One region of the Romboutsia sp. 1001713B170207_170306_H8 genome, then DNA from elsewhere that is predicted to be linked to it. Evidence: riboswitches for the same ligand, from Rfam matches in the RefSeq annotation. Region 1 holds a riboswitch; each other region holds the start of a gene.
What was found. A riboswitch is a leader RNA that binds a small molecule or an ion and turns the genes downstream of it on or off. The one in region 1 is predicted to bind S-adenosylmethionine.
Positions count from the first base shown of each region.

Region 2: linked by a shared signal. The riboswitch ahead of metK (methionine adenosyltransferase) and the one ahead of I2A66_RS07185 (O-acetylhomoserine aminocarboxypropyltransferase/cysteine synthase family protein) in region 1 are both predicted to bind S-adenosylmethionine.
Region 3: linked by a shared signal. The riboswitch ahead of I2A66_RS07850 (methionine ABC transporter ATP-binding protein) and the one ahead of I2A66_RS07185 (O-acetylhomoserine aminocarboxypropyltransferase/cysteine synthase family protein) in region 1 are both predicted to bind S-adenosylmethionine.
Region 4: linked by a shared signal. The riboswitch ahead of I2A66_RS12255 (MetQ/NlpA family ABC transporter substrate-binding protein) and the one ahead of I2A66_RS07185 (O-acetylhomoserine aminocarboxypropyltransferase/cysteine synthase family protein) in region 1 are both predicted to bind S-adenosylmethionine.

Region 1 is NZ_JADNAX010000003.1:29,449-37,431, forward strand. It holds gene I2A66_RS17605 (hypothetical protein) at 1-149, opposite strand, end outside; gene I2A66_RS17610 (hypothetical protein) at 242-700, opposite strand; gene I2A66_RS07180 (hypothetical protein) at 781-2,547, opposite strand; gene I2A66_RS07185 (O-acetylhomoserine aminocarboxypropyltransferase/cysteine synthase family protein) at 2,779-4,092, opposite strand; SAM riboswitch class I at 4,172-4,279, opposite strand; gene metA (homoserine O-acetyltransferase MetA) at 4,365-5,303, opposite strand; gene I2A66_RS07195 (ABC transporter substrate-binding protein) at 5,403-6,458, opposite strand; gene I2A66_RS07205 (winged helix-turn-helix transcriptional regulator) at 7,032-7,178, opposite strand; gene I2A66_RS17615 (hypothetical protein) at 7,245-7,403, shown strand.
Region 2 is NZ_JADNAX010000007.1:6,562-14,544, forward strand. It holds gene I2A66_RS12520 (YwmB family TATA-box binding protein) at 91-828, shown strand; gene murA (UDP-N-acetylglucosamine 1-carboxyvinyltransferase) at 845-2,098, shown strand; gene spoIID (stage II sporulation protein D) at 2,179-3,213, shown strand; gene I2A66_RS12535 (M23 family metallopeptidase) at 3,291-3,938, shown strand; gene spoIIID (sporulation transcriptional regulator SpoIIID) at 4,037-4,303, shown strand; gene I2A66_RS12545 (rod shape-determining protein) at 4,403-5,422, shown strand; gene yyaC (spore protease YyaC) at 5,529-6,038, opposite strand; SAM riboswitch class I at 6,345-6,454, shown strand; gene metK (methionine adenosyltransferase) at 6,611-7,816, shown strand; gene recD2 (SF1B family DNA helicase RecD2) at 7,951-7,983, shown strand, end outside.
Region 3 is NZ_JADNAX010000003.1:166,750-174,732, reverse strand. It holds gene I2A66_RS07885 (response regulator transcription factor) at 1-20, shown strand, start outside; gene I2A66_RS07880 (sensor histidine kinase) at 146-1,030, shown strand; gene I2A66_RS07875 (glycerophosphodiester phosphodiesterase) at 1,115-1,837, shown strand; gene I2A66_RS07870 (alpha/beta hydrolase) at 1,877-2,647, shown strand; gene I2A66_RS07865 (hypothetical protein) at 2,687-2,908, opposite strand; gene I2A66_RS07860 (hypothetical protein) at 3,031-3,630, shown strand; gene I2A66_RS07855 (hypothetical protein) at 3,676-4,308, shown strand; SAM riboswitch class I at 4,406-4,512, shown strand; gene I2A66_RS07850 (methionine ABC transporter ATP-binding protein) at 4,596-5,567, shown strand; gene I2A66_RS07845 (methionine ABC transporter permease) at 5,554-6,216, shown strand; gene I2A66_RS07840 (MetQ/NlpA family ABC transporter substrate-binding protein) at 6,239-7,060, shown strand; gene I2A66_RS07835 (DNA-3-methyladenine glycosylase) at 7,173-7,826, shown strand; gene I2A66_RS07830 (AbrB family transcriptional regulator) at 7,841-7,983, opposite strand, start outside.
Region 4 is NZ_JADNAX010000006.1:56,114-64,096, reverse strand. It holds gene I2A66_RS12260 (methionine gamma-lyase family protein) at 1-274, shown strand, start outside; gene I2A66_RS12255 (MetQ/NlpA family ABC transporter substrate-binding protein) at 337-1,164, opposite strand; SAM riboswitch class I at 1,249-1,354, opposite strand; gene nifV (homocitrate synthase) at 1,681-2,838, shown strand; gene I2A66_RS12245 (isocitrate/isopropylmalate dehydrogenase family protein) at 2,854-3,849, shown strand; gene I2A66_RS12240 (hypothetical protein) at 4,049-5,128, shown strand; gene I2A66_RS12235 (4Fe-4S binding protein) at 5,251-5,640, opposite strand; gene trkA (Trk system potassium transporter TrkA) at 5,868-7,217, shown strand; gene I2A66_RS12225 (TrkH family potassium uptake protein) at 7,227-7,983, shown strand, end outside.

The sequences.
Region 1 (7,983 bases):
TCAGCTTTAGCTTTTTTAATACCTATAATCAAAAAAAACATCACTCCAGATATAAAAGCCCCAAAAGGTATTATGTATATGGATACAATATCCATCCATCTGCTTAAAATATATCCATTTTCTATAAATATACCAATTAAAAATGTCACTATACAAACTAAAAAAACAGATGTATTTCTTTTTAAATTTAACTTATTTTCTAAAGCTTCTATTGGAACTTCAAGTAAATTTATAAGTGATGTTATAGATGCCCAAAATTTCCGGATATTTCTCCAAAATAAACTCCAGAATCTAGAGTTCTTAGCATATCACCAGTTATAGAACCTACTAAAAATTTAATAAACCATCCCACGACTACTGCGTATCCTACAGCTATACCAAATGCTCCTAGAACTGGAATTATTCCAAATACACTTCCTCCTTTATATCCTCTAGATTTCATTGCATAATCAAAAGATCCTATAGGACCAGTTTGAGTCATTCTCCCAAATGCAAACTCTTCTATAAGACCTGCATATCCTAATAATACAACAAATAATAAATACGGTATAAGAAATGTTGCTCCTCCAAATTGACCTACTCTATATGGAAACATCCATATATTACCCATACCTACCGCTGAACCTACACACGCAAGTATAAATCCTAACTTAGATGTAAATCCATCCCTATTTATTAATATTCTACTTTTATTTGACATAACTCACTCCCCTTTATAAAATATAATATTAAATAAATATTCATTAAAATACCATATTTATACCCCTATCATTTTAACTTTTAATTTTGAGTCATATCTAAAAAATCAAATAAGGTAATAGTATTTTCTGGAACAAAGCTATCAAGTCTTTCCTTTGCTAATGATATATACCATGATTTATCAAGATTTTCAGGTACTTCTTTATCTTTAATATTACTATTATCTATAAATACTCTATCTGGAGTATAACTTATTTTTTCTAACTTATTATCACCCTTCATCTTCATAATAGGATAATCAAAGTATCTTTTACTAGCAAATACCCTAAGTACTTTTAAATTTATATTTTCATCTCCATGTACTGCATGGCTATATTTTCCCGTTATTTTTACGCACTTTTGAAACTCTATAAGCTTATTACAATTATTAATTGTATCTTCAATATCAATATTATTAATTAATTTTTCTTTTATAGCTTTATTAACTATTGGTAAATCATTATCTATTATGCTCAATTTTTTTACATAAGCACCTTTGCTCTTTACCTCTCCATTTTCTTTGATGTATACATAATTATTAACGTCTTTTTGTATTATTTTTTTAATAAAATCGTGTTCAAGTTCCATTTTAGTTCTTTCACACCAAGTTTTACATATTTCTAAATATCTATTAACATCTTCTTTAGAATTAAACTTAAACATAACACCATCTGTATTTCCTTGTATAAACTGAGCATTATCCTTAAATTCTAATTCAACTTTTTCTATAAGATCTAATAATAAAAGTTGACCATTTACACAAATAGCTGTTCCTTGTCTTGGGTCATAAAGATCATTAGTTGCATCCATACAAGCTCCATATGCACTATTTAAAACTATTTTCAAAGACTTCTCTATTGGATTTTTCTCTTTTTTTAAATTAAATCTTGTATCTCTTATTTCCTTATATTTATCTGGATTTTTTACATTCCTACTATTAAGGTTATATTCTATCATTATAGATGGATAAAAAGAGCTTACATCAGAATTAACAATATAATCTTTAGCCTCATATTTTTTTCTAGCAGAATGAAGTCCTCCCCATCCAAAATCGGTTTCTATTCCATATACAGTGGTTCTTAGATACTTTTTCAAATCTCTATTATTATAATCTTCATACCACTTCTTTATATCATTGTATTTACTAAGCCTTATTGTATCTATTATCTCAAACTCATTAGTATCATTTCTGTCGTAGTTAGGCCTTTTTGCTCCTAATATGTATGCACTTAGCTGAGCCTCTGTTTTATTAAACATAATTTCATCTAAATTAAAATACTCTATAAGACCACGCTGAGCTTCATATTTATAATAAACTTCTTCAAATACTTTTGTAGTCATTCTAACATCATGTAGACAATATGTAGTAAGTTCTTTAATTTCTTCTTCATTTGGATATCTATTTAAATCAAAAGATACTGTACTTTCCCTTATATCTTCTCCCATAAATAATTCAAGCTCTTTTAAACTTCTAAAATTATCATTTATTTCAAAAATATATAATGGGATTTTATGTAAGTTTCTATCAATTTGCCATCCTGATATTTTTTGTTCTATAAGCTTATCTGATACTTCACAAGGATTCAATCCTGCTATAATTGCCTTTAGTATCCATTGATCATATCCTTTTATATTATATCCAACCCAAATTGAATTTTTATTTTTATTATAAACTCTTATAAGTTCATCCCTATTGTTTATTATTGTATGTTCCTTTTTTGTCTTATAATCTTTCATACAACACATCCAAAACCCACCTTTGGATAATACTTCAAAATCTATTATTATACGTCTTTTTTCCTTAGTCATAATCCTTATTCCTTTTATCTTTAATAGTTTTATATTTAGTATTTATATATACTTTATCTAATATTCTTAAACATATTTAGTTTTTTATCTACGTTTTATTTTCAATGTTTCTTTTTATGATTTCTTTCAATATCATCTTCTTATATAATTTATAAAAATATTAACTACTCTAGAAGTTTAATATCTAGTATAGTTACTATTTTTAATGGTAAACTTATATTTGACTATTTTTTAATCAGCAATTTTTTCTAAACAAATTTCACTTGCTTTTTTTAAACCATTTTCTAAGTCAGCAATTAAATCCTCTACGTCTTCTATACCAACAGATACCCTTATCATATCTGGTGAAACACCTGCTAGTTTTTGTTCTTCTTCATTTAATTGAGCATGAGTTGTACTTGCTGGATGTATAACAAGAGATTTTGCATCGGCAACATTTGCCAGGTGGGAGAAAATTTTTAATGACTCTATAAATACTTTACCAGCCTTGACTCCACCTTTTATTCCAAATGTAAATATAGAACCTGGTCCCTTAGGACAATATTTACTAGCTAGCTCATAATATTTGTTATCTTTAAGGCCAGGATAATTTACCCATGATACTTGTGAGTGATTAATTAGATATTCTGTTATTTTTTTAGTATTACTAACATGTCTATCAAGTCTTAGTGATAAGGTTTCAAGCCCCTGTAATAATAAAAATGAATTAAATGGACTTATACAAGCACCTGTATCCCTTAAAAGTTGGACTCTTAATTTAGTAATGTAGGCTGCTTTACCTGCATCTTTTGTGTAGCTCATACCATGATAACTTGAATCTGGCTCCACAAGGACATCAAATTTACCACTACCTTCCCAATCAAAATTCCCAGAATCAATTACAACCCCTCCTATAGACGTTCCATGACCACCTATAAACTTTGTAGCTGAGTGAACTACTATATCTGCACCAAATTCAAAGGGCTTAACTAAATATGGTGTTCCAAAAGTATTATCAACTATAAGTGGTATATTATTTTCATGTGCAATTTTTGCAATAGCTTCTATATCCGCTATATTTATTACCGGATTACCTATAGTTTCAATGTATAAAGCTTTAGTATTTTCATTAATAGCATGCTTAAAATTTTCAGGATTATCGCAGTCTACAAATGTGGTCTTGATTCCAAGTCTTGGCAGCGTTGTAGAAAATAAGTTAAAAGTACCTCCATATAAAGTTCCTGCTGATACTATTTCATCTCCTGATCCTAATATATTTAAAATAGCATAAGTTATAGCTGCTGAACCTGATGCTACCGCAACTGCACCTACTCCGCCTTCTAATAGTGCCATTCTTTGTTCAAAAACATCTGTTGTTGGATTCATAATCCTTGTATAAATATTACCTTCTTCTTTAAGTGAAAATAAGTTTGCTCCGTGTTCAACACTGTTAAATACATAAGATGTAGTTTGATATATTGGCACAGCTCTAGAACCTGTTGTTGGATCTGGATTTTGTCCTCCGTGAACTTGTATTGTATCAAATCCTAATTTTCTATTTCCCATTCTTAATGCCCCCTATAATATATAAAAAAAATAATAAAACCCTCTTTTATAAAAGAGGGCCTAATTTCCAAAGCATACTCTCTTATCTTTCTTATGAATAATACATAAGTAGGAATTAGCACCATATATTTTTAATACTGGTTGCTGGGTTTCATAGGGCCTATCCCTCCACCTCTCTAAATAAGATTTCATTTAAGTTTATTTAATTAAGTATATTGTATTTTACATTATATCATCATGCAACAAACTTATTTATTTTATTTATATAAAATTTATTTTACTTTAACCAAATTAATTCCTATGTCATTAATATTATAAGGTGTATCTTGATATACACAGTAGTTTAGCCAATTTCCAAATACTATATTAGCACTTTCCCTCCAATTAACTCTAGGTATAGAGTTTACATCGTCATTTTCAAAGTAGTACATAGGAATTTCTATTTCAAGACCTTTATTTAAATCTCTAAAGTATTCATTTTTTAAAGTATCTCTATCATACTCTAAATGACCCGTTATAAATATTTGCCTTCTATCATTACTTGCTACTATAAATACTCCAGCTTCCTCAGATTCTGACAATATATCTAATTCTTTTATATTTTCTATATCTTCTCTTTTTATTGATGTGTGTCTTGAGTGTGGAGCATAAAATATATCATTTAATCCTCTTGTCAAATTTTCATACTGGCAGTTATTCCAATGTTTATATACTCCAAATAATTTTTTATCTAAAGTATATTTTTCAATATTATAATGATAGTAAAGTGCAGCTTGAGCCCCCCAACATATATGCATTGTTGAAAATACATTGCTCTTAGTCCACTCCATTATTTCTTTTAACTCATCCCAATATTCAACATCTTCAAATTCCATTTTCTCTACTGGTGCTCCAGTTATAATTAGCCCATCAAACTTTTGATCTTTTACATCATCTATATATCTATAAAATTTTTCTAAGTGTTCTATTGGTGTATGGCTACACTTATAAGTTCTAGTTTGAAGTAATGTTATTTCTACTTGAAGTGGTGTATTTGATAAATACCTTAAAAGTTGATTTTCTGCTTGAATTTTTATAGGCATAAGATTTAATATTCCTATTTTTAAAGGCCTAATGTCTTGTGTGTTAGCCCTTTGTGTATTCATTACAAATATATTTTCATTTGATAGAACTTCAAATGCTGGTAGTTCTTTTGGTATTCTTATTGGCATATAAGCCTTCCCCCTTTTTTATCTCTAGTTTCCTAAGCTCATTTGAATTAAATTATAGCATAAAAATAAGGAAAGATATTTAATCTTCCCTCACATATATTAATCATTTGATTTTATATTTAACCAAACTTCATCATACATCTTTTTAACATCTAATGTAAAATCTGCATAAATTTCACATCTATCCATTATTTCTGAAGTCATATATGCATTTGGATTATTCTTTACTTCTTCTGGTTGCATTTCTCTAGCTTCCTTATTTGGTGTTGTATATCCTATCTCATCTGCTATTCTCAATGCACTTTCTTTATCACTTACAAAATTTATAAACTTCTCCGCAGCTTCTACATTTTTAGCATTTGATGGTATACATAAACTATCAATCCAGAAGTTTGCTCCTTCCTCTGGGACTACATAAACTAGGTTTGGATTTTCTTCTTGAAGATTTAATCCTTCTCCAGACCATATCATATTTATATCACTTTCTCCAGCTGGAATCATTACTGTTCCATTATCTACACCATATATTGGATCAACTAGTTTTCTTTGCTCTAATAATAATGTTTCTGCTTCTTTTAATTCTTCTGGGTTAGTTGAATTTAAAGAATATCCAAGTTTCTTTAACGCTACTCCTATTGTATCTCTATATGTATCAAACATAAATATTTTGCCTTTATATTTTTCATTCCACAATATGTCCCAACTATTTACTTCTTCTTTTACTACATCTTTGTTATATATAAGGCCTACTGTTCCAAACATATATGGAACTGAGTACTTATTACCTGGGTCTATATCTAAATCTAAATAATTTTCATCCATTTGAGATATATTAGGTATGTTATCCTTATTTAACTTCTGTATAAGATTTTTAGAAATCATTCTTGGCATTAATGCATCTGATACTAATATAACATCATATTTAACTGCTCCACTGCTAACTTTTTGATACATTGCTTCCATATCATCAAAAGTTTCCATATTTACTTTTATGCCGTACTCTTTTTCGAATTCTTTTATTGTTTCATCGTCTATGTTTTCTCCATAGTTGAAAAAGTTTATTTCTTCTGTATAATTTTTACTGCATCCTACAAAAGATGTAGCAACAATTATTGTACATATTGACAAACTTAATAATTTCAATAATTTTTTCATACTATAATTTCCTTCCATTATTATATAAATTTGATAATACCCTTAAATAAGTTTTATAAACTACTTTATGAGTAATTTTAACAATTATTTAAATAGCATTGTATATTATAATTAAAATAAAAAAATCCAACAAGTATTTTGTAGGATTTTTTTATTTTTAAATTTACTTTACTATGTACAAAAACTAGATAATAACTTATATATACTTTTTACCATTTTAAGCTTTATGATTAGTCATTATATTTTTTACTTCTTCTATACATTCATGTTTGATTAACTGTAACATTCTTGGAATAAAGCTTATCATATATTCTTTGTTAAAAGTTCCTTAATCTTGCTTTGAGAAGCTTTCATTTAATAATTTTTTTGCTTTATTTTGATTTTGTACATCAACTCTTTCAATTATAAAATTAAAGAATTTCTCTTGTCCACTATTCATTATGCTTTTCTCCTTTAAGTATATAATATACTTATATTTTAATTTACTAATATTTATTATATACCTAAAGTTCAATAAAAAAACTTATATTTTTAATAACTATTATCTCTATTATTTTCACCCCATTTACACATTTACTCTAAAATAGGCATTAATGATAAACATCTTTTTGAAAGTGAATACTCAACCTTAGAAGGAATTTGAAGGTATTCTTTTCGTATAATAATCCCATCTCTTTCTAAGTCTTGTAGTTGATTATTAAGAATCTTATCACTTAACATTAATTAAATCAGATTTATTATATTTTTTCATGCTCATTTTTTAATATTTATTAGGAGGCTTTTTTTATGAAAAAGTGTAAAATAGAAGTTTTAAAAACAACATTTCACGAAGATTTATCAAAAAAGTATGGATATAAGAATCTAGGAAACTGCCCTATATATAAAGTTGGAGATATACTTTACGGGGACTATGCAAATCCTGAAGGATCATGTGATGAAGCATAGAAGGTGATGTATCAATATGTATTTGCTTTATCTCATGGTAGTGAAGAGTTTTACTATGATGATTGGATAGACAATAAATGAATTGCAATCTGCTCATATAACGATGGTATTAGACCTGTTATATTTAAAATTGAGGTAACTGATGAAGAATCTAAAATAGATTATGAATCTATTAAATAATAATTTCTAAAGGTATAGTTAGTTTTTTATAAAAACTTACCTATATCCATTAATTACATATATATGTTAAATTTATTTGATATTTTTCTATTCCTTTTTCCACCTTAACTTTATAATTACTACAGATATAAAAAACTAAAAAGTTGCTTATATCGTCATTGCTATCATTGATATTCTAGTAAAACCTCCCATTATAATCACCACCTTTTCATCTTAATACGATATTTATACATATTCTTTTACTATTCCACAAATTTTTATTTTTTTCTAATTAAATTCTAACATATGAGCATTATTAAATTTATATCAAAACAATTACAAAAACTTATTAATAACAAAATTACTGAGATATTATAAATTTTATACTATTATTTATAATGTGAACTAAAATTAATAGAGG
Region 2 (7,983 bases), on a different contig from region 1:
TATTTATAATATAAAATAACTATGAAGTATATCCTCTTTAAATTTGTTAATAATTTAAATATAAATTTAGAGTTTTAAGGGGGATTATTCATGGAAAAATTAAAATATATTTCTTTGTTTATTATTTTAGTAATGTTAGGATCAATATCATCTTATGCAGATATAAAATTAAACAATTCATATGATAGATTTTTAAATACTTTTGAAGATACAGGTGCAGAGTTTAAGTTTTATAGCATAAAAGCAAATGCAAGTATTGATTATAATATAAGCAAAGATGAATTAAAATCTATATGTATAGATATAATTACAGATTTAGGTATGGAAGAAAGTGATGTGAAGATAGAAGAAAAGTGGAATGACGATGAAAATCAAATATATACCCAAGGAAAGGATAATAACTCTAGTATATCTATAGTAGCAATAAAAAAAAATAAAACAGAATCTTACTTAATGGTTGACATATTAGATAATAAAGTATATAAAAATATAGTGGATATTTACGATATTTTAGAGGATTCTCTGAATAATTACAATTGCAAGTATGAAATATATACTTGTATAGCTGGAGAATATGGAAAAAAGTTACAAAACGATAAATATAATGATATTTTAGATGAAATATTATATAATATGAATGCTGAAGTTATTGAAAAAGTACAAGAAGAGAATTTTTTATCTGTGACGGCATATAGTAAGGTATTAAAAGAAGATTACTTAGAATGTTTTGGCAAAAAGATAAATTTAAATATAGGAATTAGGTATAGCGAGGATGATGAGAAAACACTCATATATATAGCTACACCGATTATAAAACTAGATTACTAAGAGGAGATCAAATAAGATGGCTAAGATAATTGTAAAGAAAAGTAACCCACTTAATGGTACAGTTAAAATAGATGGAGCAAAAAATGCTGTTTTACCAATTATAGCAGCAACATTACTAGCAAAGGGAAAATCTGTAATAAGAGAAGTTCCAAATTTAAGAGATGTTCATGTTATATCTGATTTATTAAGACATTTAGGAGCGGAAGTTGAATATGAAGATAAAACATTAACTGTTGATGCGACAAATATAACTACATGTGAAGCTCCATATGAGTTAGTAAGAAAAATGAGAGCATCATTCTTAGTTATGGGACCTTTATTATCAAGATTCAATCATACAAAAATATCTATGCCAGGAGGATGTGCTATAGGTACAAGACCAATAGATTTACATTTAAAAGGATTTAGATGCTTAGGTGCTGATGTTGAAATAGATCATGGATTCGTTGAAGCTAGAACTGAAAAATTAAAAGGATGTAAGTTATATTTAGATTTTCCATCAGTAGGAGCAACTGAAAATATAATGATGGCAGCATCACTAGCAGAAGGAACTACTATAATAGAAAATGCTGCAGAAGAACCAGAGATAGTAGATTTAGCTAACTTTTTAAATGAAATGGGCGCAGATATAAAAGGCGCAGGAACTAACACTATAAGAATAAAAGGTGTTAAGGAATTAAGAGGTGCAGAGCATACTGTTATACCAGATAGAATAGAAGCGGCTACTTATATGGTTGCAGCAGCTATGACAAAAGGTGATATAACTATAGAGAATGTTTTAATGGAGCATTTAAAGCCAGTTACAGCTAAATTAAAAGAAGCTGGATGTAAAATAATAGAGTTAGAAAATGCAGTTAGAGTTATAGGTCCAGAGACTTTAAAATCAATAGATATAAAAACTTTACCACATCCAGGATTCCCAACAGATGTTCAAGCTCAATTTATGGCTATGCTTACTGTATCTAAAGGGACAGGTGTAGTTATAGAAACTGTTTTTGAAAATAGATACATGCATGTTGCAGAGTTCAATAGAATGGGTGCAAACATAAAAATAGAAGGAAGAACGGCTGTAGTAAAAGGTGTAGATAAACTGTACGGAGCGAAAGTTAATGCTACAGATTTAAGAGCAGGAGCAGCGCTTATATTATGTGGTCTTATAGCTGAAGGAGACACTGAAATAGGTGAAATATACCATATACAAAGAGGATATGTAGATATCGACAAGAAGATAACAGCACTAGGTGGAAATATAGAAATCGTAGAAGATTAGTTAAATAATAGTTAAGTAATAAATGTAAGGGGTTTTTCATATACTTTAAAGATAATTAGCCAAGCTAAGGAGGAAAGTATATGAAGAACCCTTTAGTAATTTTAGCGGGATTAGTTTTTGTATGTATACTTGTACCAGTTGCTATTAGTACTATTTTTTTTAAGGAACCAAGTACAAGTAGTATGGAAGAAGGATTTAAAGTTAAGATTGGTAATGTTGAAGAGCAAAATGAGCAAACTAACTATGAAACTGTTAATGGAGATGTGCCTGCAATAAATGTATATAACACAAATAAAGGTAAAATAGAGTCTATGAATATAGAAGTTTACTTATATGGTGTATTATCAGGAGAAATGTCAGCAAAGTTTGATATAGAAGCATTAAAAGCTCAGGCTATAGCAGCAAGGACATTTGTAATGTATAAAAAAGAAAATCCAAGTGCAAGTGGACATAATAATGCAGTAGTATGTACCAACTATAAGCATTGCCAAGAATATAAAAGTTATGAAGAGTTAGAAGCAACAAATGGTAGTGAGTGGATGAATGAATCATATACTAAAATAAAACAGGCTGTTGATGAAACTAGAGGGCAAATTTTAGTATATAATGGTGAACCTATACTACCATTATATTTTTCTACATCATCAGGAAAAACAGAAGATAGTGAAGAAGTTTTTTCAACCATGTATCCATATTTAAGATCAGTAAGTAGTCCATATGATGGAGAATCACCAAAATACACATCAGAAGTAGTTATAAGCAAATCTGATTTTATAAGATATATAAAAAGTAGTTATCCGAGTATAAGCATAAATTCAAATGATTTAGAGAATGAAATTAAAATATTAAATAGAAGTACAGGAGGAGCTGTAGACAAGATTAAAATAGGAGATAAAGAATTAACAGGAGTTAATATTAGAAGTGTATTCAATCTTAATTCAGCTAATTTTGAAATAAAACTTAGTGAGGACAATGTACGATTTAATGTAAAGGGATACGGACACGGTGTTGGTATGAGTCAATGGGGAGCTCAAGGAATGGCAGAAGAAGGCTTTTTATATTATGAAATACTGAAACATTACTACACTGGAGTGGAAATAAAAGATTTATATTAAAAATGTGTAGATAAATTGTATAAAATTAGAAAATACAGGAAACACTCCAAATGTATTAATATATTTGGAGGTGCTGTATGAAGAAAAAGTTATTAGAAAATGATATTTTCTATTTATCACTATTTGTATGCGTTTGTTTAGTAGCGATAGGAGGAGTTTGGCTAACAAATAATAATGTAAACAAATTAGCCAGCAATGATAAAATTGTAGAAGATAATGAAGAAATACACTTAATAGATAATGATAAAGAAGAAGATGCAATAGCAACAACAACTGATTCTGACCAAAACTTAAGTAATGCAAAAGAGAATCAAGAAAAGATAGATAACAAACTAAGTTTTCTTGGCAAAGAGGTAATAAGAGAGTATTCAGAAACTGAACCTAGTTATTCAAAAACTTTAAATGTATGGGAAATACACAAAGGTATCGATGTAAGTGTAGTAAGCAATCAAGAAATAAAGTCACTAATGGACGGTACAGTGGTAGATGTGTATGAAGATGATGAATATGGAATGTCAGTAAAAGTGAAGTCTGATAATGTAACGGTGGTATATTCAAACTTAGGTGAAGATATAAAAGTAGAAAAAAATCAAGACATAAAGGAAGGCGAATGTATAGGGCTAGCTGGAAATACAACTAGAGTAGAGTGTAAAGAAGAAGAGCATATACATGTAGAAGCTTATGAAGGCGAAAACTCTATAGATCCAATGTCTTTAGTAAATTAAAAAATATAACAGGCTTAATCATTTTGATAAAGTCTGTTATATTTTTTTTTATTTTTACATATATATCATTAAGGCTGGTATATGAGGGAGGGGAAATTTTGAAATCGCATATAGAGGAAAGAGCCATAATCGTAGCAAAATATATACTAGAGAAAAATACTACTGTAAGACAAACTGCCAAAACTTTTGGAGTAAGTAAAAGTACCATACACAAAGATGTAACTGAACGATTAGAAGAAATAAACCCATCTCTAGCAAAAGAGGTTAAAAAGGTTTTAGAAAAAAATAAATCTGAAAGACATATAAGGGGAGGTTTAGCAACAAAGCTAAAATATGAGAAAGAACACAAAAAAGATGTAGGATAAAACCTACATCTTTTTCTTGACTAAATTATGAAATTTGTATATCTTGTATCTAGGAGTATAAGATATACAAAAGTAGAAAGACAAAGAGGAGTTGAAAATATGGCTAGAGTTGATATAGGTATAGATTTAGGGACGGCAAATGTAATAGTTTATGTAAGTGGAAAAGGTATAGTTTTAGAAGAACCATCTGTTGTAGCTATAGATAAAAGAACTAATTCAGTATTAGCAGTAGGTGAAGAAGCTAGAAGAATGATAGGTAGAACACCAGGTAATATAGTTGCTATAAGACCATTAAGAGATGGTGTAATATCAGACTATGATGTTACTGAAAAAATGTTAAAGTACTTTGTTGAAAAAGTGGTAGATAAAAAAGGATTCGGAAGATTTTTTATGCCAAGAATAATGGTATGTGTTCCAACGGGCGTTACAGAAGTTGAGAAAAGAGCCGTAGAAGAAGCTACACGTTTAGCTGGAGCAAGAGAGGTTTATATAATTGAAGAGCCAATAGCAGCAGCAATCGGAGCTGGAGTAGATATATCTCAACCAAATGGAAATATGGTAATAGATATTGGAGGAGGTACTGCTGATATAGCAATTATATCTCTAGGAGGAGCTGTTGTAAGTACATCTATAAAAGTTGGTGGAGATAAATTTGATGAAGCTATAGTAAGGTATATAAAAAAACAAAAGAACCTTCTTATAGGAGAAAGAAGTGCAGAAAAGCTAAAGATTGAAATAGGTACTGCAATGAAATTAGAAGAAGAAAGATATATGAAAGTTAGTGGAAGAAACTTAATTACAGGTCTTCCAGAATCTATGAAAATATCTTCTGCTGAAATACTAGATGCAATTAGTGAATGTATAGAACAAATATTAGTAGCTACACGTTTTGTACTAGAACAAACGCCACCAGAGTTGGCTGCAGATATAAGTGATAGAGGGATTATAATGACAGGTGGAGGCTCTTTATTAGACGGTTTAGATAAGAGAATTGAAGAAAGCACAGGAATAAAGGTAATTGTAGCTGAAGATGCATTATCTTGTGTTGCAAAAGGAACTGGAAGCTCATTAAGTTCATTAGATTTATTAGAAACGGGTGGGACGTTTAAAAAGAGATAATTAAATATTATTTTAAGATTATTAAGATATAAAAAATGAACTCTAGAAATAAACTAGAGTTCATTTTTTATTATATAATTTTAAGTATATTGATACCGGTTACTTTTTAAGTAGCAAGAAGTAAAGAAAGAGCTATAGTTTCTGATAGTTCTAAGACAAAGCTAAGACGAACATTATTAAATGAAAATCTATTGCTTTCATCAATCTTATCTACTATACCTACTATTGAGTAACTTCCAACTTGAGGTAGTTTTTTACCAACACCTTTTCCAGGTAAAATAGGACCTTTTCTAATTTGTATATTACCTATACTATTTTTAGCTCCTAGGCAAGCATCTATAGCTAGAAACTCTCCTTTAGGATGAAGATTTTTTATTTCTTCAATTGACTCGTATATATTTAAAGCATGAATAGGATTATCTAAAGTACCGTAAACAGGGTATTTAAAATCGCTATTTTTTAGCATAGTTCCAACTAAAGGGCCAAGAGCATCACCTATAGCCCTATCTGTTCCTATACAAATAACAATAGTATTTTCGTTTATAATATCTTTTAGTATTAAGCTTAACACTTGAGCTACATTTTCTTTTTTATAATTTACTTTAGCTAAATACATAGGAACACCTCCTTCAAAAATATATGAATATATAATCTAAAAAATGCCTAACCTTAAGTTTTAATAACGCATCATATTATAATATAAAAGTAAATTTTAAATAATTACCCCTACTATATATTATATAGATAAAATCACAAAAACTTGTTATTTTTAAATAACAATTACTGACATATAAAACTATATATCCTTGACATTAAATTAAAAAAATAGTAATATATATCTAAAGTTAATAATTAAAATAAAAAAAGAAAATATTATTAATAAGGATAAAAACGACTCATAATAAATATGAAAATATTTATTACCTTATCAAGAGAGGCTGAGGGATAGGCCCTATGAAGCCCGGCAACCGCCCCAAAAGGGAAAAGGTGCTAATTCCTACAAGATTTTTTATAAGTCTTGAAAGATGAGGTTAGTTAATTAGTACATTAAATGTGTAATGATTAACCTCTTCTTGTATAAGGAGAGGTTTTTTTAATTGAAAAGATTAATAGTTCAATTAATATAAACCCCTACAATTTATACAAAATAAAAAAATATAATTTATTAAATTAAAGGGAGGATATAAAATGGCAAGACATTTATTTACATCAGAATCAGTTACAGAAGGGCATCCAGATAAGATCTGTGATCAAATATCAGATGCAATACTAGATGCATTATTAGAAAAGGACCCATTATCAAGAGTAGCTTGTGAAACAACTGTTACAACAGGTTTAGTTTTAGTTGCGGGTGAAATAACTACATCAGCATATGTTGATATTCCAAAATTAGTAAGAAGTACAGTAGAAGAAATAGGATATACAAGAGCTAAATTTGGATTTGACTGCAATACTTGTGCTGTAATTACATCTATAGATGAGCAATCAGGAGATATAGCTATGGGTGTTGATGAAGCTTTAGAAAATAAGGTTGGAGAAGTTACAGAAGAGGAAATTGAAAATGTTGGTGCAGGAGATCAGGGAATAATGTTCGGTTTTGCATGTAATGAAACTGAAGAATTAATGCCACTACCAATATCATTAGCACATAAATTAGCTAGAAGATTAACTGAAGTTAGAAAATCTGGATTACTAGATTACTTAAGACCTGATGGTAAAACTCAAGTTACAGTTGAATATGATGGAACTAAAGCTATTAGAGTTCATACAGTTCTTATATCTACTCAACATTCAGAAGATATAGATAATGATACAATAAGAAGAGATTTAATAGAGCATGTAATTAAACATGTTATACCAGCTGAATTACTTGATGAAGAAACTATGATATATATAAACCCAACAGGAAGATTCGTTATAGGAGGTCCTCAAGGGGATACAGGTCTTACTGGTAGAAAAATAATAATAGATACTTATGGAGGATATTCTAGACATGGTGGTGGAGCATTCTCAGGAAAAGATCCAACTAAAGTTGATAGATCAGCAGCTTATGCTGCAAGATATGTTGCTAAAAATATAGTAGCAGCAGGACTTGCTGAAAAGTGTGAGATAGAGTTAGCATATGCTATAGGTGTTGCTAAGCCTTTATCAATATTTATAGATACATTTGGTACTGGAAAAGTTTCAGAAGAAGCATTAGTTGAATTGGTAAATAAAAACTTTGACTTAAGACCAGGAGCAATTATAAGAGATTTAGATCTAAGAAAACCTATCTATAAACAAGTAGCAGCTTATGGACACTTTGGAAGAAATGACTTAAACTTACCATGGGAAAGAACTGATAAAGCAGAAACATTAAGAAAACAAGCATTAGAATGTGAAATGATGAAATAGATAAATAGCACAAAGGGCATATTTAAGATATGATATATCTTTTAATGTGCCCTTTATTTTATTGTTTATAAAATGTATAATAGTTACAAATTAGGTGTATGATAAAGACACTATTTGTTTGTAGGAGAAGTGATATGGAAAGAATAGAAGGAATGATAAGTGACATA
Region 3 (7,983 bases), 140 kb from region 1:
ATGGATATATTATAAAATGAGATTTATAAATTATTTGAAAAATACAAAGGTAATTTTTATATTAATAATCTTAATAATGATAATAGTAAATTTAATTATAATTTTAGATCCTAATTTATCTAAAAGCACTGATAGCTTAATATATATGAATTTACTAGTTTCATTAACATCTATTATATTTTTATATTTAGATTATTTAAATTATAAAAAAAGAGTTAATAATTTTATTAATGCAGTAAGTGATTTTAATATAGAAAATTATGAACTGAAAGAAAGCTATGAATATAAAAGAGTTAAGAATATAATAGATAAAAATGAAGATGAAGTAAAATCTTTAAAAAAAGAATTAGAAGAAATAAATGATTATATGACTAATTGGATACATGAAGTGAAAATACCAATATCAGTTCTTGAGATAATTGGAAAGAGAGTAAGTGAAATAGAATATGGAAAAGATTTATCTAAACAAATAAAAGCTGAAGTTACTAGAATAGATAAATTAGTAGAACAAGCTATGTATTCAAGTAGAGCAGGAAATTATAATTCAGATTTTTTTATAAATGAAGTTAATTTAGAAAATATAGTTAAAGAGGTAATTAAGAAAAATAAATACCAATTTATATATAATAAAATAGAGTTAAATGTTTTAGACTTAAATAAAGTTATACTAACTGATAAAAAATGGATTACTCATATAATAGAATTAATAATTGATAATGCTATTAAATATAGTGAGAGTTATGGGAAAATAGAAATTTATACAATTGAAAATAAAAAAGGATTGGAACTGCATATAAAGGACTATGGAATAGGAATAGCACCACAAGATATTGATAGAGTATTTGACAAAGGTTTTACAGGTGTAAATGGAAGAAAAAGGACTAAATCTACAGGTATAGGACTTTATATAGCTAAGAATATATTAACAAAGTTAAGTCATGATATAAATATAATATCTAAACAAAATGAGTTTACTGATGTAATTATAACATTTTATAATTTATCTGATTACTTTAATACTATTGAATAATATTAATATTTACGGTAAACATCAATTTACATAAATTACGTAATATAAGATTTATTTTATAAGAAGAATAGGAGAATTAAAATTATGGTAAAAAATTTTGCTCATCGTGGATTTAGTGGAAAATACCCAGAAAATACTCTTTTAGCTTTTGAAAAAGCTATTGAGGTTGGTGTAGATGGAATGGAATTTGATGTTCAGCTAACAAAAGATGGAGAAGTTGTCATAATACATGATGAGACTATAGATCGTACTTCTGATGGTACTGGTAGAGTATGTGATTATACATATGATGAATTATTAAAATATGACTTTTCATGGAAGTACAGAGCACAGTTTGGAAAAATAAAATTGCCTCTATTAAGAGAATATTTCGAACTAGTAAAGGATACTAACATAATATCCAATATAGAGTTAAAAAATAGTGTATATGACTATGAAAAACTAGAAGAGAAAGTATATGAACTAATAATTGAATATAACTTAAAAGATAAAGTTATTATATCATCATTTAATCATGAAAGTATTATAAGAATGAAAAATATAGATGATAGTATTAAATGTGGATTTTTATCTGATTGCTGGATGATGGAGCCAGGTAAATATACTAAAAATTATAATGTAGAATGCTACCATCCATCAGCATATTATCTTACTAAAGAAAAAGTAAATAAAATACAAAATGAAGGTATAGAAGTTAATGTTTGGTTAGGTAAAGAGAAAGTTAGTTATAAAAAATTAATAGAAATGGGAATAGACTCATTAATATCTGATGATCCTGATGTGATAAAAAAACTTGTAAATAGATAGTTATTTTATACTTAAAAAGGGTAATAGGGAGTAGAGAAAATGAAAGATAGACATAAGCCATTTGTACAAGAAGTAAAGAATTCAGATACTATGATAATATTTATACATGGTATAGTAGAAAGTCCATATCAATTTAGAAATCTTGCTCAAATTGCAATGGATAATAATATATCTGTTTGTGGAGTACTCCTTGCTGGTCATGGAAAAAGTGGAAAAGATTTTGTAAAAAGTAATTTAAATATGTGGAGAACTTCAATTGAAAGGGAAATTGAAAAGTATAAAACTAAATATAAAAATATAATACTAGTAGGACATTCAATGGGGGCATTATTATCTATTGAATTCTATTTAAAGTACAAGCAAAATATAAAATATATTGTTGCAATAGCAACACCGTTATGTATAAGAGTAAAATTTAATATTATAAGAAGCTGTATAAAAATAGCTCTAGGAATAATTCCTAAAGGTGATCTTTTAACAAGATATGCGTATGAAGCTATTAGTGTAAATGAAACAAATTTATTTAATTATATAAAATGGGCACCAAGATACATAGATTTATTTAAGCTAATAATAAAAGTTAGATTAAATTTAAATAATATAGATATACCAATGCTAATATTTCACTCTATGAACGATGAACTTGTAAGTTTAAAAAGTATAAAAATATATAAAAAGAGTTTTAAATACAATAATAAGTTAAATAATAAAAGTATTATAAAATTAGAAAGCTCAGGTCATTTCTATTATGATTATGATGATTTAGAAGTTTTAGAAAGTGAATTTAAATCATTTATATGCATGAAATAAAAAAGTATCTTAAAATAAAAATTTTAAGATACTTTTTTATTATATAGATTCTATATATTTTACATTATTTTTATTAATAGAAACTGCACTACCGAGATCTCTTCCAGATAGTGTCAAGAATCCCGCATCTTCGTTTTTATTAAATTTATCCATCCATTCAATTAAAGATGAAAAATTTCGAATACTATCTTTTTCAATTATTCTCGTGAATCCGTTATTATAAGTTATTTTTATTTTATTTATATTTTTCAAAACAATCACACTCCTAGAAGAATTATACCCATATTTTCAATTTATTTAAACATATTACTCTTTATAAGACTAAAAAAGAAAAATATACAAATAATAACTTAAATAAATTATTTATACACAAGGAGGTAAAAATGAAAAGATTAAGCATTTTAGGTATAATATTTACTTTAATGTTAAACTTCAATATGACTGGATGTGCAAAAAGAAATAGTGAAGAAGTTGAAAAAACAACAAATGAAAGTATTCAAAACACACAATCAGAAACTGAAAAAGCAAATGAATTAAGTAAAGATGAGTACAAGGATTTATTAACTAAGAATTATGAAAAATATTTAGAACCTATAGATATAAAGGATGAAAGTGTAGATGATTTACTAGATAATAACAGTAACTTAAATAATGAAGAGTTAATAAAGAATTATGAAAATTTATTATCAGATAGTAAAAATAATATAGAATCATTTAAGAAATCTATAACAGGATTAAAAATAATTGATTCTAAATTACAAGAATTAAATAGTGATTTAATATCATACTCAGATAAAGCAATTGAAATAATAATAAAAAAACAAGATGATTTAAATTTAAAGAAAGAAGATTTATTAAAAAGTGATAAAAACTCATTAATAAATTATTTAGATAGAGAATTAGATGAAATAGATAATAATGATAATATTGATGATGTTTTAGATAAAATAGAAGATTTATTAGGTATAGATTTAAGTAAATAATTAAAAATAATAAGGAGTACTACATAAAACTAAGGAGGAAGTAAAATGGAATTAAAAAAATTATTAGCACTAGGATTAGCGTTAGGTTTATCAGTAGGATCAGTTGGTTGTACTAATAAAAAGGGTGAAACTACAACAGATAATAACACTAATACAACACAAAATAGCACTACAACACAAGATAATGGGTATTTAAATACAGAGTATGCAAATACTTACTCTGGTCTTTACACTAATAATATATCTCCTTTAAATAATTATGCAATGTATAGTAGTGTAGATGAAGTAAATAACGCTTATAAAACTAAAGAATACCCTGGTAATGAAAAATATTTATCAGAAGTAAAAGCAGCGTATCAAGATAGTAAAGAAAAATTACAAGCTTTTGTTAATGGATTAAAAAATGATGCAAAAACTGATGATGCAAAATTAAAAGAAGCAAATCAAGAGCTTATAGATGAAGGTGAAGATTTAATAGAAGAAATAGATGAAAAAATAAGTAGATTAGATACAATTCCTAAAGATGCATACAATAAGAGCCAAGATGAATTTATTAAATTAGTTGATGATACAACTAAAGTTGAAAATGATGTTAGATCTGAGTTTGATAAAATGATAAAAGATATGAATAATATGTTAGGAATAGATACTACATCTAATAATGGAAAAAACAAATAGTCTAAAAAGTGTGCAAAATAAAAATATTCAGAAAATATATTGACATATGGAAAAAAAACTATAATATATAAATCATAGAAGTACAAAATAAAATAATTCCTTATCAAGAGAGGTGGAGGGACTGGCCCGATGAAACCCAGCAACCAGTATATTTTATATACAAGGTGCTAAATCCTGCAATTCATAAGAATTGAAAGATGAGTATAAACTGCTTACAAAAGCCTGAGTTTATACTCAGGCTTTTTAAATTTAAAGCGTTAATTGAATTATATTTGGGAGGAGTAAATATGATAAGCATTAAAAATGTAAACAAATATTATGGTGATACTAAGGTTTTGAATAATGTTAATATGGAAATTAAAAATGGGGAAATTTTTGGAATTATTGGCCATAGTGGAGCTGGAAAGTCAACGCTGCTTAGATGTATAAATGGCTTAGAGGACTATCAAGAAGGTTGCGTACTTGTAGGAGAGAAAGAAGTCAAATCATTAAAAGGAGAGGGACTTAGATTACTTAGAAAAGATTTAGGAATGATATTTCAACACTTTTCACTATTAGAAAGAAAGACGGTATTTGAAAATGTAGCCTTACCATTAGAATGTTTTAAATATTCTAAGAAAGAAAAAGAAGAAAGAGTAAAGGAATTATTAGACCTAGTAGGTTTAAGTGATAAAAGTAATATTAAACCAAGAAACTTAAGTGGAGGTCAAAAGCAAAGAGTAGCAATAGCAAGAGCATTAGCATTAAATCCAAAGGTTCTTCTTTGTGATGAAGCAACTTCAGCATTAGACCCAAATACTACAAAATCAATACTTAGTTTATTACAAGATATAAATAAAAAGTTTGGAATAACAATTATTATGGTAACTCACCAAATGGAAGTTATAAAGCAAATATGCACAAGAGTAGCAATAATGGAAGATGGTGAAGTTTTAGATATAAATGAAACAGAAGAAGTTTTTTTTAATGATAGTAAAGCACTTAGTAAGTTAATTGGGGAAGAAAATATAATTTTACCAAAAGGAACTAATATAAAAATATTATTCCCTAAAAATGTTTCTAACAGTTGTGTCATAACAAGTATGGCTAGAAATTTAGATATAGATTTCTCAATCGTATTTGGAAGGTTAGAGAAATTCAGAGATGAAATATTAGGGTCATTAATTATAAATGTATCTTCAGAATATGGAGATAGAGTTAAAGCATACTTAGAAAGTGAAGGGCTAAGATGGGAGGAGATAAACAATGAATCAAACTAGTTTAAGTACATTTTTAACAGAAATTTTAGGAGAAGCGCTCTTAGAAACATTATACATGATATTAGTACCAACAATACTTGCAACAATAATTGGATTTATATTAGCAATAACATTAGTTGTAACAAAGCCAAATGGATTAAAGCCTTGTAGTTTAATATATAAAGTATTAGGATTTATAGTTAATATTTTTAGAAGTTTCCCATTTATTATACTTATAGTTGCTTTAATTCCATTTACAAGACTAATAGTTGGCACATCAATAGGAGAAGAAGCTGCAATAGTTCCTATAACTGTTGGTGCAGCTCCATTTATAGCTAGAATAATAGAGAGTGCATTAAATGAAGTTGATTATGGATTAATAGAAGCTGCAAAATCATTTGGAGCTACTAAAACTCAAATAGTATTTAAAGTAATGATAAAAGAAGCAATGCCTTCTATTGTGTCAGGAATAACATTATCAGTAATTTCAATACTAGGATATACTGCAATGGCAGGTGCTGTTGGGGCTGGTGGACTTGGAAATGTAGCGCTTACTTATGGACATCAAAGATTTGATACAGCAGTAATGATTTACACAGTAATAACTCTTATAATAATTGTTCAAATAATACAAAGTTTAGGAAATTTAGCTTATAAAAAACTAAAATAGTATATAATAGAGGGATAAAATTATGAAATTAAAAAAAATATTAGGATTAGGTTTGGGATTAGTGATAATGACATCAGTAGTGGGATGCTCTTTAGGTGAGAATAGTAGCAAAAAAGCAGATGCATCAGAAGATAAAACAATAGTTGTAGGTGCATCATCAACTCCTCATGCAGAAATACTAGATGCAATAAAACCTCTAGTAGAAGAAAAAGGATATAAATTAGATGTGAAAATATTTGATGATTACGTATTGCCAAATACAGCTTTATCTGAAGGGGCTTTAGATGCTAACTATTTTCAGCATATTCCATATTTAGAAGAAACAGTAAGCCAAAAAGGATATGATTTAACTTACTCTGTTAAGGTACATCTAGAACCAATGGGAGTGTACTCAAATAAACTAAAATCATTAGGTGAGTTAAAAGATAATTCAAAAATAGCAATACCAAATGACCCTACTAATGGATCAAGAGCTATACAATTATTAGCTGATAATGGATTAATAAAGGTTGATAATAAAGAATTATTAACAGTAAAAGATATATCTGAAAACAATAAAAATATAGAGTTTATAGAAGTAGAAGCAGCTCAACTTCCAAGCGTATTGCAAGATGTAGATGCAGCTGTAATAAATACAAATTATGCATTAAGCGCAAACTTAAATCCAACAGAGGATGCTATAGCAATAGAATCTTCAGATTCACCATATTCAAATGTATTAGCATGCAGAGAAGATAATAAGGAAAGTGAGAAGATAAAAGTTTTATCTGATGCTTTAACTAGCGATAAAGCAAAGAACTTTATTGAAGAAAAATATGAAGGTAGTATAATACCATCATTTTAGTAATTAATTCTTGAACTGGGATATTATTATATTCCAGTTTTCTTCATACTATTATACATATTTAAAGTCGTGATATACTAAGTTTAAATACATTTATAAAGGAGATGCTACTTTGGATAAACATTTTTTTCAACAAGATGCAATAGAATTAGCTAAAAGTATTTTAGGTATGTATCTGATAAGAGAGTATGATGGAAAACAAATAGTAAGTAAAATTGTAGAAACAGAAAGTTATATGGGAATAAATGATAAAGCAGCTCACGTATATAAGGATAAAAAAACAAATAGGACAAAACCTTTATACTTAGAGGGAGGTCACATATATGTTTATTTAATTTATGGTATGTATTATTGTCTAAATATATCTGCAAATAAAGAAAATATACCCGAATGTGTTTTAATTAGAGCTGTGGAACCTATTGAAAATATAGATGAAATATCAGAAAATAGATATAAAAAAGAATATAAAGACTTAAATACATATCAAAGAAAAAATATTACAAATGGACCAGGAAAGCTTTGTATGGGACTAAAAATAGATAAAAGCTTAAATGAAAAAAGTATATTAGGAGATGAATTATACATAAGTGATTTTTATTATAAAAATAATGAAAAAATTTATGCAGATAATAACTTTGAAATTGAGATAGGAAAAAGAATAAATATAGATTATGCTCAAGAAGCTAAAGATTATCTTTGGAGATTTTATATAAAAAATAATAAATATGTTTCTGTAATTGAAAAAAATAAAACTGTGAGCAAGTAAAGCTCCCAGTTTTATTATAAAAGTTTAGTTGTAATAAATCTTATAACTATAGGTAAAACTGTTAATACAGTTGTTAATCTAGTAAGATGAAGTAAAGCAACAATATGTGTTTGTGCACCAAATGATTCAGACATAATAACCATATCTGTTAAACCAC
Region 4 (7,983 bases), on a different contig from region 1:
TGCTGATGAAGTTATAAGCTTCTGTCAAGGAGTACAAGCTGCAGCTCCAGTTGATTCTTACGTTAGACCAGAGCCATGGGCAATGCCAGGTTATGACAGTGAAGTAATAATGGCAGCAGGTGCATTCATACAAGGATCTTCAATAGAATTAAGTGCAGATGCTCCTATAAGACCTCCATATAATGTATACTTCCAAGGTGGACTTACATTTGATCATTCTAAGATGGGTACATTAAAAGCAATTCAGTCTATGAAAAAAGCGAAAAATAAATAATAAATTATATAAAATAGCTCCTATTATGTTAAATAACATGTAGGAGCTATTTTTAGTTATATTTAAAATGTAGGAATTATTATACCTTTATAATGTTCTTTTAAGAAGCTTCTAGACTCATCAGATGTTAAAATCTTTTTTAATATTTCTATTTTTTCACTATTTAAGTCTTCAGTTCTGCATGCTAATACATTTTCGTATGTACCGTCTATTTCTGGAGAGTATATACTTTGTTTATTTGCATCTAATCCGGCAGCAGCAGCAAAATTACCATTTATGAATGCAGCATCTACATCTTGTAATAATGAAGGCAATTGACTAGCGTCAGCTTCTATAAATTCTATATTTCTTTTATTCTCAATTATATCTTTTGCAGAAGATAGTTCTACACCTTCCTTTAATTTTATTACTCCTTCATCTTCTAATATTTTTAAGGCTCTAGATCCATTTGTTGGATCATTAGGTATTGCAAACTTATCTCCAGATTTTAATTCATCAAAAGATTTTATTTTATTTGAGTATGCTTGTAGAGGAACTTCATATAGTCCTACCACATCTGTTAAATCATATCCTTGCTTTTCTATAGATTCATTTAAATATGGTCTATGTTGGAATAAATTAGCGTCAATCTCACTATCAGCTAATGCTGTATTTGGAGTAGTATAGTCATTAAATGTTACTATTTCAAGTTCATAACCTTCTTTTTCTACTTCAGATTTTAGATGTTCAAATAATTCTGTACCTGGAACTTGCATAGCGCCAACAGCTATTGTTTTATCATTTTTACTTGATACATTACTTTTAGTTGAACACCCTACAGCTGAGATACCTAGTGTTAAAGATAACACGACTCCTAATAATTTCTTGTTAAATAATTTTTTAAGTTTCATATAAGATCCCCCTTAAGTTTATTATGAAATAAGCCTAAAAAATATAAAAAATCCTGAGTATAAACTCAGGTTAACTTCAGTTTATACTTATCTTCCAGCTATGTGCTGCAGGATTTAGCACCATGTATATAAGAAATATACTGGTTGCCGGGTTTCAAAGGGCCAGTCCCTCCACCTCTCTTGATAAGGCTTATTTAATTTATATTTATATTAATATAAATTAATCAAATTGTAAATAACTTTTTAGATTTTTCTGAATATAAATTAAATTTGATGAAATTTTGAGCTATAAGATATATTAATAAATAAAATTTTATTGAATATGAAATATGTATATAAAAACTTTCATTTTTGATTAATTTAATAAATATTATAAAATTAATGCAACATTGAAAAATAACGAATATAATATATAAAAAGATTTAAAATCTAACTTATAAAAATAATAAAATGAAATTTATTAAATAAATTATGCAGCTAGTATAAAATTTAATGATATAAATAAGGGGGGATTTTATGTGTGTTATTGACAAAAAACATTCTAAGGGAGTAAGTATAGTTGATACAACATTAAGAGATGGAGAGCAAACAGCAGGTGTAGTTTTTGCTAATCATGAAAAAATAGCAATTGCAGAAATGTTAAGTGATTTAGGTATAAATCAATTAGAAGTAGGAATACCTGCTATGGGTGGAGATGAGAAAGAAGTGATAAAGTCTATATGTAAAAGAAACTTAAAACCCAGTATTATGGCATGGAATAGAGCAGTGATTACAGATCTAGAAAATTCTATAGATTGTGGTGTAGATGCAGTTGCTATTTCTGTATCAGTATCTGATATACACATACAACATAAGTTAAAAACTTCGAGAGAATGGGTTTTAGAAAATATGGTAAAAGCAGTAGAATTTGCAAAGCAAAATGGATTATATGTTTCTGTTAATGGTGAAGATGCATCTAGAGCAGATTTTGATTTTTTAGTTAAATTTATAGAATTAGCAAAGCAAGCTGGAGCTAATAGATTTAGATATTGTGATACTGTAGGTGTAATGGAACCATTTGCCATAAAAGATATTATATTTGGATTATACAATAAAACTAAGTTTGATATAGAAATGCATACACATAATGATTTTGGAATGGCTACGGCTAATGCAATAGCGGGTGTTCTTGGAGGTGCTAATCATATTGGTGTTACTGTAAATGGCTTAGGAGAGAGAGCTGGGAATGCTGCATTAGAAGAGGTCTTAATGGCTTTAAAATACGTTTATAAATATGAAGTAAATGTAGATACAACAAAGTTTAAATATATATCAGAATATGTTTCTAATGCATCAGGAAGAGAATTACCAAAGTGGAAAGCTATAGTAGGAGATAACATGTTTAAACATGAATCTGGTATTCATGCAGACGGAGCGATAAAAAACCCAACTAATTATGAAGCATTCGATCCAAAAGAAGTTGGTCTTGAAAGACAAATAGTAATAGGTAAACATTCTGGTAAAGCAGCTATTGTAAATAAATTTAAGGAATATGGAATAAATTTAAATGAAAAAGAAGCTAGTATGATGTTAGAAGCTGTAAGAGCATTATCTATAAGAGCAAAAAGAACTTTATTCGATAAGGAGTTAGTACAAATATATCAAGATATTAAAAAATATATAAATAAAAACTAATTGGAGGAAATTAAAATGTATAAAATTACTTTAATACCAGGAGATGGTATAGGACCAGAAATATGTAAGGCTATGGTTAAGGTAGTAGAATCTACAGGTGTAAATATAGAATGGGAAGAAGTTATTGCAGGTAAAAATGCAATAGAAAAATACAATACACCTATACCGAAACATGTAATAGATACTGTAAAGAAAAATAAGGTTGCAATAAAGGGACCAATAACCACTCCTATAGGTAAAGGATTTAGAAGTGTCAATGTAACTTTAAGACAGGAATTAGACTTATATGCGAATTTAAGACCGATAAAAACATTTAAAGGTATTAAATCAAGATACGAAGATGTAGATTTAGTTATAGTTAGAGAAAATACAGAAGACTTATATACAGGAATAGAACACAAATTAGGGGAGTATGGTGCTGAAAGCATAAAAATAATAACTAAAGAAGCTTCTAAAAGAATAATTCAATTTGCTTGTGATTATGTTAATGATAATAATAGAAATAAATTAACTTGTGTTCATAAAGCCAATATAATGAAGTTAACAGATGGTCTATTTTTAAATATATTTAGAGGTATATGTGAAAAACATGATTTTGAATATAACGATTTAATAGTAGATGCTGCTGCTATGAATTTAGTATTAAATCCTGAAAAATATGATGTGATGGTAATGCCTAATTTGTATGGAGATATACTATCTGATTTATGTGCAGGATTAGTAGGTGGATTAGGAATAATACCTGGCGCAAATATAGGAAAAGATTATGCTGTATTTGAAGCAGTTCATGGAAGTGCACCAGATATTGCGAATCAAAATAAAGCAAATCCTACAGCAATTATTCAATCCGCAGTTATGATGCTTAAATACTTAGGCGAACAAGATAAAGCTATAAAAATTGAAAATGCACTTAAGCATGTATTTATGGAAGGAAAAGTAATGACTTCTGATTTAGGGGGAAGCGCAACTACACAAGAGTTTGTAGAGGAAATTTGTAAACACATCAAATAGAATTATATTAAGAGCTATATCAAGAAAGAGTTAGCTCTTTTTGATTTATTTACATAATAAAATTATAGTTAATAAAACCTTCTGTTAAATGAAAATTATATAAAAATAAAATGCTTTTAATCAATTAATATCTATATGTGAATAAAATTCATGTTATAATTATACATAGTTTTAAATTAGAGCAGTAAGGTGAGGTAAAATGACAGAAGAGGTTAAAGTAAATAATATAGTAGATATAATCAATGATAGGGATTTAAGATTATGTGTTAAAGAAAATGAATTAAATATAAATATACCAAAAGAAATATTAGAAAGTAAATTACACTTATTAAGTGATTATATAAGAATATACTCTAATATTGAACAATTAAAAGAGAATATTAACAAATATATATTTGATGAAAATTGCTTAATATCAATTGATCAGATTTGCAAGGATATTATAAGTATAAAGAGTGAGGAAAATTTAAATCATGTTCAGGCTTATATAAAATCAGATATAACTAATATAGAAGCTAAATTTAGAACTCTTTGTGCGGCACTTTTAATAAATATAGATGAAATAAATAAAATTAAAGAAGAACAAATAAGTAATTATATTAATAACACTTATGATAGAACTCATATAGTTGATAAAGATTACGTAAAGGACATAATAGATTACATAAAAAGTGAAAATATGTATTCCTTAAAAGAAAAATCAAGATATGGTATGATTTCTAGTGAGTACAATCTTAATAGCAGAGAAGATATATTAGATTATAATAATGAGGAAATTAATGGAGAATATAGTCCTATACTTGTAATATATAAGCCTGCTAAGTATCTAAGAGGTAAATATATACTTGATGATGCAAATTATATATATATAAAAAGACAGCCTTTAGATGCTCTAATAAATCAAGAAAAGCTTGAAGATAAAGGTATAGATTCAATGGGTGCTATAACATATTTAAAGCTTAAGCATAATCTTACTAATGAAAATTTACAAGAGATATTAGCTGAAATTTATGTATATGGACAAAGAAATGATATAAAGTTTGAAAATATTAAGTTAGCTGATATAACATCTAACAAAGTTTGGATGACAGCTGATAAATTAAAAGCTGAATTTAAAGAACTTAGATATTATCATAAAAATCTAACTCAAAGAGTTAAAGATATTTATGATTCAACAGGAGAATATTACACTCAAATTGGTGGAAAATATATTTTTAATAGTAGAGCATTTATGCATAGTTATAAGACTTTTAAGAACAAAGATATTGCAACTAAATAGTAATTTTAAGCAATTAAAAAATATACTTGTAATATATAAAAAATATAATGTAAAAATAATAGAAATAGATTAAGAAATGGATGTGTACTTAATTAAATAAATTATTACACATCCATTTTATATTACACCTCTTGTATAGATAATATCTCCTCGGGACAGACATCAACACATTTACCACAAGCGATACATTTACTTGGAGTTTCCTTTTCTTCAACTTTAGCTATTATACCTTTAGGACAGACTTGAACACAAGTCATACACCCTGTACATAATTTTTTATTTATCATGTACACTCCTTTTGAATTTTCTTTTATAGCGCCTTCAGGGCATTTATTTGCACATACACCACACTGATTACAGACTTTTACATCTATAGAATCATCTTTTTTATTACCTATTCTTATACACGAAGTTTCCTCAGTGTAATTTTTGTAAAAAGCTTCAGAACAAGCTATTTCACAAGATAAACAAGATTGACATTTTAATCTGTCAGTAACAACTAATTTTTTCATACTATACTCCTCCAAAGTTTAAGTTAACAGTTTTATGTATGAACCCTTGTTGATACTTAAAGTGTAGAATACAATGTATAAAAAAGCAATTAAAACCACTCATAATGTTAAACTTTAAACATATCATAGACTTATAATAATATAGTCTAAAATGCATATATCTATCATAGGAATAAATAAAATAATTAAATTGTATCTAATTTCAATATACATACTGGAGGTCGACTATGAATATAGTGATAATCGGAAATGGAAAAGTTGGTAGGTCTTTAACTGAAAACTTATCAAAAAAAAATCACGATATAGTTGTAGTAGATGTAGACTATACTAAAATACATAAAATCATGAATAATTATGATGTTAAAGCTATATGTGGAAATGGAGTTATTTATGATACTCAAGTAAAAGCGGATGTAAATAAATCAGATATAACTATAGCAGTTACATCATCAGATGAGATTAATTTACTGGCTTGTATAATAGCTAAAAAATTAGGTGCTAAAGCTACTATTGCAAGAGTTAGCAATATAGAGTACTTGTATCAATTAGATTTTATGATGAAGAGTTTTGATTTAGATAAAATAGTTAGTCCTGAAAAAATAGTTTCAGAAGAAATTATAAATGTTTTAAGATATCCAAACTGTTTAAGTATTACTTCATTTAAAGATGAAAGTATTAAGTTAATTGAAATAATACTTAAAAAAAATAATAGGATGATTAACACTAAGATAATAGATATAAATAAAAAATTTAAAACTAGTGTATTAGTTTATGCTGTATATAGGAATAAAGAAATATTTATTCCTAATTATGATTTTATATTAGAGGAAAATGATAAGGTATATATAATAGGTAAATATAACAATATACAGTCTCTATTTTTAAATACAGGTATATTGCATGATAATATAAAATCTGTGATTATAGTTGGTGGGGGTAATGTAAGTATATGTTTAGCTAATAAACTTAGTGATTTAGGAATTAAAGTTAAAATTATAGAAAAAGATATAGAAAAATGTAGATTAATAACTCACTTAGCTCCTAGATCTAAGATAATAAATGAAGACGGAACAATCCCAGATGTTTTACTTGAAGAGGGAATAAGAAGTACTGACGTTTTTGTATCTATGACTGATGTAGATGAAAAAAATATAATTGTATCAATGTATGCATCTCATTGTAATGTAGAAAAAGTAATCACTAAAATAAATGACATATCAACTACAAATTTACTAGAGTCCAGCGATTTAACGGCATTTATCTCTCCTAAAGAGATTATATCAAGTTATATAATTAAATGTATCCAGGAAAAAGAATGTACTTTTTTAAAGGAATATATGACAAAAAAAGTAAGTTATAAAGTAACAGTTTTAGAATTTGAAGCAACAAAAAAAGATAAAGTAACAGGATTATTATTAAAAAACCTTAATATTAAACCTAATATCATAATTTTAGCAATTATTAGAAATAGCTCAATTATAGTACCTACAAATGATGATTATATAAGAAATAACGATAATGTTATCTTAATCACTACTAATAAGTTTTTAAGAAGATTAGATAATATCATATATTAGGAGGAACAAATGAATTTAAATGTAGTTTTAAAAACAACAGGAAAAATTGTATTATTTGAAGCTCTTTTATTATGTTTACCTCTAGGTGTATCTTTTATTTATAATGAAGATGCCTATACTTACTTTATACAGTCTATATTAATATGTATTGCTATAGGCTCTATATTAGCGATTATACCAACTAAGGAGCATAAAATCTATACAAAAGAAGGATTTATAATAGTTTCTTTATCTTGGATACTTGTATCATTACTAGGTTCACTTCCGTTTTATCTAAGTGGAGAAATACCTAAATTTATAGATGCATTCTTTGAAACTGTTTCAGGATTTACTACCACAGGATCTACTATTTTAACTGATGTTGAGAAGCTAAGTTATGCCATGTTATTTTGGAGAAGTTTAACTCATTGGATTGGCGGTATAGGGATATTAGTATTTTTATTATCATTTTTGCCACAATCTAAAGGTCAAAATATATATTTAATGCGTGCAGAAGTACCAGGTCCTATAGTTACTAAGTTTGTTTCTAAGGTGAAAATGAATGCTCGTATTTTATGTTTGATATATTTTGCATTAAGTTTATTTCAAGTTGGATTCTTACTATTAGGTAAGATGCCTTTATTTGATAGCATAGTTATAACCTTTTCAACTGCAGGCACAGGTGGCTACTCTATAACAAACGCAAGTATAGCATCTTATAATAGTGCGTACATAGATTATGTGGTAGGCATATTTATGCTTATATTTGGAGTAAACTTTAATATCT